3 regions of the Planococcus beijingensis genome follow, and region 2 is predicted to be linked to each of the others. Evidence: riboswitches for the same ligand, from Rfam matches in the RefSeq annotation. Region 2 holds a riboswitch; each other region holds the start of a gene.
The links. A riboswitch is a leader RNA that binds a small molecule or an ion and turns the genes downstream of it on or off. The one in region 2 is predicted to bind S-adenosylmethionine.
Positions count from the first base shown of each region.

Region 1: linked by a shared signal. The riboswitch ahead of IRE19_RS09100 (sulfite oxidase-like oxidoreductase) and the one ahead of mtnW (2,3-diketo-5-methylthiopentyl-1-phosphate enolase) in region 2 are both predicted to bind S-adenosylmethionine.
Region 3: linked by a shared signal. The riboswitch ahead of IRE19_RS00825 (O-acetylhomoserine aminocarboxypropyltransferase/cysteine synthase family protein) and the one ahead of mtnW (2,3-diketo-5-methylthiopentyl-1-phosphate enolase) in region 2 are both predicted to bind S-adenosylmethionine.

Region 1 is NZ_JADHDZ010000003.1:103,678-105,879, reverse strand. Features, by position in the region: gene IRE19_RS09105 (helix-turn-helix domain-containing protein) at 1-74, shown strand, start outside; gene IRE19_RS09100 (sulfite oxidase-like oxidoreductase) at 301-963, opposite strand; SAM riboswitch class I at 1,044-1,154, opposite strand; gene modA (molybdate ABC transporter substrate-binding protein) at 1,323-2,096, shown strand; gene modB (molybdate ABC transporter permease subunit) at 2,093-2,202, shown strand, end outside.
Region 2 is NZ_JADHDZ010000003.1:342,187-344,388, forward strand. Features, by position in the region: gene mtnK (S-methyl-5-thioribose kinase) at 1-659, opposite strand, end outside; SAM riboswitch class I at 734-887, opposite strand; SAM riboswitch class I at 1,131-1,240, shown strand; gene mtnW (2,3-diketo-5-methylthiopentyl-1-phosphate enolase) at 1,316-2,202, shown strand, end outside.
Region 3 is NZ_JADHDZ010000001.1:154,748-156,949, forward strand. Features, by position in the region: SAM riboswitch class I at 44-158, opposite strand; gene IRE19_RS00820 (glycerol-3-phosphate acyltransferase) at 283-924, opposite strand; SAM riboswitch class I at 1,059-1,175, shown strand; gene IRE19_RS00825 (O-acetylhomoserine aminocarboxypropyltransferase/cysteine synthase family protein) at 1,276-2,202, shown strand, end outside.

The sequences.
Region 1 (2,202 bases), 240 kb from region 2:
TGGAAAAGTACTATAATAGAAAAGATGATAAAGAAGGAAAGGATCGGACGATTTCCATGGTGATTATTCCGTAATTTCTCTTCTTAGAAGAGAAGTTATTCTTTCATTGAATTTGTTTACATATGAGAGGTTTATCGGAAGCTGCCATTCATTCTATATATGATTTAAAGAACCCATCAACCTTCACATGAAGGATTGATGGGTTCTTTGAAATAATACGAAATATAAAGTTCTAAATTGATGCAAGTTATCTCTTAAAGTGACAGTTCAATTATCCTGGAATCATAAGACTGGACGGAGTCAGTCAAAATCTTTCTTCTCCCATTCGTCTTCAGGAATTTCCAAGTCTTCGCCGGAAAAGCGCTCTTCCTGAAACGGGTCGCCGTTCATGTGGAAACCGTTCTGCTCCCAAAAGCCCGGCTGGTTTTCATCGATGAATTCGATGCCTCGGACCCATTTGACACTTTTCCAGAAATACAGATGGGGTACGATAAAACGCAGCGGGTAACCATGCTTGGCGGTCAACGGTTCGCCGTCAAGTGAATGGGCAAGCAGCACGTCTTCCCGGTCCAAATCGGATAATGCAAGATTGGTGGTGTAATCGTAGTCGCCGTGAAGCATCACATAGCCGCTTTTCGGCGTTACACCCAATTCTTTTATCAGGTCAATAAAACGGACGCCGGTAAAGGTATTGTCGAAGCGGGACCAGCGTGTCACGCAGTGAATGTCGCGTGTTATTGTCGTTTGCGGCAATTTCAGCAGATCCTCGTAATGCAGCGTGATTTCCTTATCAACCTGGCCAAAGATTTTCAATGTCCAAGTGGCCATATCGTAAACCGGCACCTCGCCTTCGTGCAGGACAGGAAAGCGCTCGGTCAACACCTGTCCAGGCGGGAGGCGTTCAACCAGGGAAGGATCCACTACAGGGACCCGCGTACGTTTGATTCGTTCGGCTTTGCTCAGCTTCATGTGATCACTCCTTAAAATAAATAAAACTCTTCCACTGAAAAAGGGAAGAGTTGGGTCTGCTGGTGAAATTCTCTTCCTCATCTTTCAGAACATCGTGGTTCTGTTGGATTTGGCACCATTCCAGTTTGTGAACTGGCGGTTGCCGGGCGTCATCGGGCCATTCCCTCTGCCTCTCTTGATAAGGATAAAGCGTATTTAATTTCTGGTATGACTTATTTTACCGAAACCGCTTATTTCCTGCAAGATTATTCGGAAAATAATTCAGCTTCTCTCCGGCTGGCGTTATACTGATAGTACGTGGAGAATCACGTGCATAGCAAGCGTCACTTTCTGTTTATAAGGAGTCCTGCAAAATGAAAAAAATGATCGGCATTATAGGAATGGCCGTACTGTTGAGCGGCTGCACCAACACAACAGCAGAAAACGGCGATGTGCTGCTTGTTTCAACAGCTTCAAGCCTGACAGAAGTCATGAAAAAAATGGAAGAGGAATTTCATCAAGTGGAGCCGGATATCGAGCTGTCATTCAATTATGGATCATCGAGCAAGCTGCGAAGCCAAATTGAACAAGGCGCACCGGCAGATTTATTTTTATCAGCCAGTGAAAAGGATATGGAGCAGCTGGAATCCGAGCAACTGGTGAAAGCCGAAACTGTGGTGCCTTTTGCTGAAAATCGCCTGGTACTTGCGTCATTGGAGAAGTTTCCGGAAACTGCAGATTTTACAGAAATAGTGATGAATGCAGAAGAAACCATTGCGGTCGGAGAGCCGGACAGCGTACCGGTTGGAAATTTCACAAAGCAGGCGCTGGACAGCCAAGGGTTATGGCAGCCGCTTGAAGGGCGCCTTATCTACGCAAAAGATGCACGGCAAGTGGTGACGTATATCGAAAGCGGAAATGCCGGACTTGGCATCGTCTATTCCTCGGATGCGGTTATTTCCCAGGAAATAAAAGGGGCACTCGAAGTGCCGGGGCAGGAAAATCCTGTCGTCTATCCGGGAGCTGTCGTCGCGGATTCAGAAAAACAGCAGGCCGCTGTGGCTTTTCTGGATTTTGTAACGGGTCCCAAAGGGCAGACTATCCTCGAACAATACGGCTTTTTGCCTGCAAATGAGGCGACGCCATGATGCCGTATGATTTGTCGCCGCTTTGGCTGTCGCTGAGAGTTGCGGTTATTTCCACTCTATTTGTGTTTTTGGCTAGCTTGGCGCTTGCACGGTTGATGAGCAGACG
Region 2 (2,202 bases):
TTCTTCAATTTCGCCACTTCCAGCTGCAGTTTGCGGTCGTTCCAAATCGCTTCTGCTGCTGCCTGCAGCTGCGGTTCGTAATCATTGGTGTCAACATCGAAGAATGGATCGGTAAAAATCAGGTCTTCTGTGATTTTGCATAGCTCCGGATTGGAAAACTCAGCAGCCAATCGTTTTTTCTCAAAAGGATGCAGCCCGTAATCAGAAGTGTGGAATAAGGTCTGGGCCAGGTATTCGCCGATATCCTGTGACAGCCTTGGAAATTGCCGGCCGTTGATCAAGCCTTCCCGCGCAATTTCGAGATGCGATAAATCTTCCATCACCGTTATAGCCAATGCTTCGTCCGTTGCATGGACGGCCGGCACCAAAGACGGCACAAACTCGCCGTGCTTCTTCAGAACATTGGCTTCGATCGTCGCACGCTTCAATGTCAGCGGCCAACTTTCGCCGATGACTTTGGCATATGGCAAAGCCTGCTTGATGATCAGCCGCTTGCCTGTGGCTTCCTCTTCAATTTGAAAAACATAATTTAGATTGCCGTCGCCGATTTCCCGGCACGTCAAGTGAGCTGTATGATCAAATGCTTGAATCGCTTTCGCCAATTCGATGGCAGCTTCTTCGGTTAATGCTTTATAGGTGGTTGGAGCCGTAAGTGTCATGGTCAATCTCCCTTTCTCTGCAATATAAAAAGCCTCTTTCCAAAAGAAAGAGGCCAGAATAAGAGATCCCATGCCTCTTATCTTTCAGAAAATAAATTTCTGATGGAATTAGCACCGTGCCTTACAGGATATTCATCCTGGCGCCAAAGCGCCCCGTCTCACAACGGTATTACGGTCGGTTGCTGGGCGTCATCGGGCCAAAATCCCTCTGCCAGCTCTTGATAAGAGTACTGCTTATCGTGCTATTAAGTTCTGAAATGAATCCTATCACGATTCAGAATTGACTGTCAATCACATTTTTTAAATAAAAACAATTTTGCAACAATGCTGTTGACAGATTTCTGTGCACATGAAATAATCAGAATTACTTTACTCTATTAAAGCAGCTCTACCATTTCGAATGATCATTTCTTTTTACGCTGAGATTCTATAAGTAGGACCAGCCCAAAAAACTTACCCAATTTCATATCTTTCTTATTCAGAGCAGGTGGAGGGACAAGCCCTATGATACCCGGCAACCGGTCCAATGGTGGACACGGTGCTAATTCTTGCAGCCAGAACCGATGGCTGAAAAATAAGAAGTTGTTAAAGCCCTTAACCTCTTCTTATTTGAAGAGGTTTTTTATTTTTTAAAATTGCATGGGAGTGTTGAATACATGAGCATCTTGACTGCTACTTATCAATTATACGGAAAGCCTGGTTCTTTTGAGAAAAAGGCGGAAGGCATCGCTTTAGGTCTGACGATCGGCTCCTGGACCGATTTGCCGCTCCTTGAACAGGAGCAGCTGAAACATCATAAAGGAAACGTCGTTTCCATTAAGGAATTTGAAGAAATCAACCATCCATTGAAACCCGAACTGGTCAAAGCGGAAGTTGCTGTCGCTTATCCGTCCGCCAATTTCTCTGCTGATCTTCCGGCCATCTTGACCACGGTTTTCGGAAAATTGTCATTGGACGGAGAAGTGAAGTTAGTGGATCTGGATTTCAGCCACGACTTACTCAGCCATTTTCCCGGTCCACGCTTCGGCATTGAAGAAATCCGCAACACACTTGGCGTAGCCGGACGGCCGCTTCTGATGAGCATATTCAAAGGCGTCATCGGCCGCGATCTGGATTTTCTGTCTGCTCAATTGCGTGAACAGGCATTGGGTAGAGTGGACTTGGTCAAAGACGATGAAATTTTATTCGACAATCCGCTGACCCCATTTGAAAAACGCATCACCACTGGTAAGGACGTGCTGACAAGCGTTTATGAAGAAACAGGCCATCGTACGCTTTATGCGGTGAACTTGTCAGGACGAACTTCCGCACTGAGAGGAAAAGCACGAAAAGCACGTGAACTTGGTGCGGATGCTTTGTTGTTCAATGTTCATGCCTACGGGCTCGATGTATTGCAGGAACTGGCTGAAGATGATGAAATTGCTTTGCCGCTCATGGCACATCCGGCTTTCAGCGGTGCTTTCACTTCTTCCACTTTCTATGGTCTCGCTACGCCGCTCGCCCTCGGGAAATTGATCCGCTATGCAGGAGCTGACTTCTCCCT
Region 3 (2,202 bases), on a different contig from region 2:
CTCATCCATAAGAAAAAAGAGGGCTCCTGTTGAAACCATCTAATTCTCATCTTCCAAATGCTTTAGAGCATTTGCAGGAGTTGGCACAGTTTTTGCTTTTAAACAAATCTGCTGCCGAAACGTCTTAGGGCCTGTCCCTCGGTTTCTCTTGATAAGAAAGTGATGTATGCTATTCGATTCGTGGTTCTTACTTTATGGTGAAATAACAAAAAAGTCAAGGGAATTATTGATATTTATTTCACAATCTTTGAAATGAAGAAAATAATGAGTTTGGAACCGCTTTCAGACTGGATTTGTTGGTTTCTTTTTAAAAATGGAGGAAACTTTCTTCTCTTCTCCATTTTTTATTCGAATAATATTTTCGCTATGTTTCCATATGGCCATAGCAAATAAGGCACAAGCTGTCAGCAATGGCCATGGTCCGACGGCAGGACCAAAAGCGATAACAAAATAAACCGCGTAAAGGACCAGTACACCAATGACCAAATAATCCGTCGCAAGCGAAACACCGATGAGAAGTGCCAGGCCAACCAGCCCGAGCTTCCAGTCCAGTGCCAGCATGACACCGATCACCGAAGCCGTGCCTTTGCCGCCATTGAAGTTCATATAGAATGGGAAATTATGGCCGAATACGACACCGGCACCTATTATAAATAGAAAAGTCCAAATGATTTCGGGGGAAAAGGCACCCTTTTCCAGCAGAAAACGACAAGCTGCGACAGCGGCAAAGCCTTTAACAATGTCGATGAAAGCAACCAGCAAACCGTATTTCCAACCCAGCACGATGGCGGCATTGGAAGCACCGGAGTTTTTGACGCCTTCCTTTTTGACATTCACCCCAGATAAAAACTGTGCTGCTATGGAACCGTGCAAACAACCGATTCCATAGCCTGCGATAAACAACAGCAGAACCCATCCAAGCATATTCATTCCTCCTTCTATACTAGAAGATAACGTTTGGGAAGAAGCAAGGTTTCAAAATTTTTTGACTAATAGGGTTGACAAACCTTGTTAAAATTTTTATACTTCTCAACAAGACTAACAACCAAATCTAATAACTCTTATCAAGAGTGGCGGAGGGATAGGCCCTGTGATGCCCGGCAACCAACAGACGACCATGTCTGGAAAGGTGCTAATTCCTACAGAACCGAACGATAGGTTCTGACAGATGAGAGGAGGTAACTCCGTAATTTACGGCCCTCTTCTTAGCGAAGGGGGCTTTTTGCTGTTCTCTTCGGTGATCTTCATGAATAAAAAAATTAGGGGGAATAGAAAATGACAAACTTAAAACCAGAAACTTTATTGCTGCATGGCGGACAACAGGCGGATCCAACAACAGGATCGAGAGGGGTGCCGATCTACAAAACCACTTCTTATGTGTTTAAAGATACGCAGCATGCACAAGATCTTTTCGGTCTGAAAGACACCGGCAATATCTATTCACGCATCATGAATCCGACAGTTGATGTATTTGAACAGCGCGTGGCGTTATTGGAAGGCGGGACTGCTGCAGTCGCATTATCTTCAGGAATGGCGGCAATTGCGTTCTCCATTTTAAATATTGCTGAAGCAGGAGACGAAATCGTAGCGGACAGCAACCTGTATGGCGGCACTTATAATTTATTCGCCAATACGTTGCCGCGTTACGGCATTAAAACCATATTTGTTGATGCAACCAATCCTGAAAACTTTAGAGCGGCAATTACCGATAAGACAAAAGCGGTATTCGGAGAAATTATCGGCAACCCGAGCCTGAACGTTTTTGATGTAGAGAAAGTAGCGGCAATCGCCCATGAAAGCGGGCTTCCCTTATTGATTGACAATACATTTGCTTCACCATATGGCAGCAACCCGATCGAGTTCGGTGCTGATGTGGTCATTCATTCCGCTACAAAATGGATTGGAGGACACGGCACGACCATCGGCGGTGTTGCGGTGGATGCAGGAAAGTTCAATTGGGACAATCCACGTTTTCCAAATTACACACAACCGGATGAAAGTTATCACGGATTGCGTTTTGGCATCGATGTACCGGATGCTGCATTTGCGACAAAACTGCGTGTCCAGCTGCTTCGTGACTTCGGTCCTTCATTGAGCCCAGAAAGTGCACATGCCTTGCTCCAAGGACTGGAGACTTTGCACCTGCGTATTCCGAAACACAGCAGCAATGCTCAAATTGTTGCAGACTACTTGAAGCAGCAC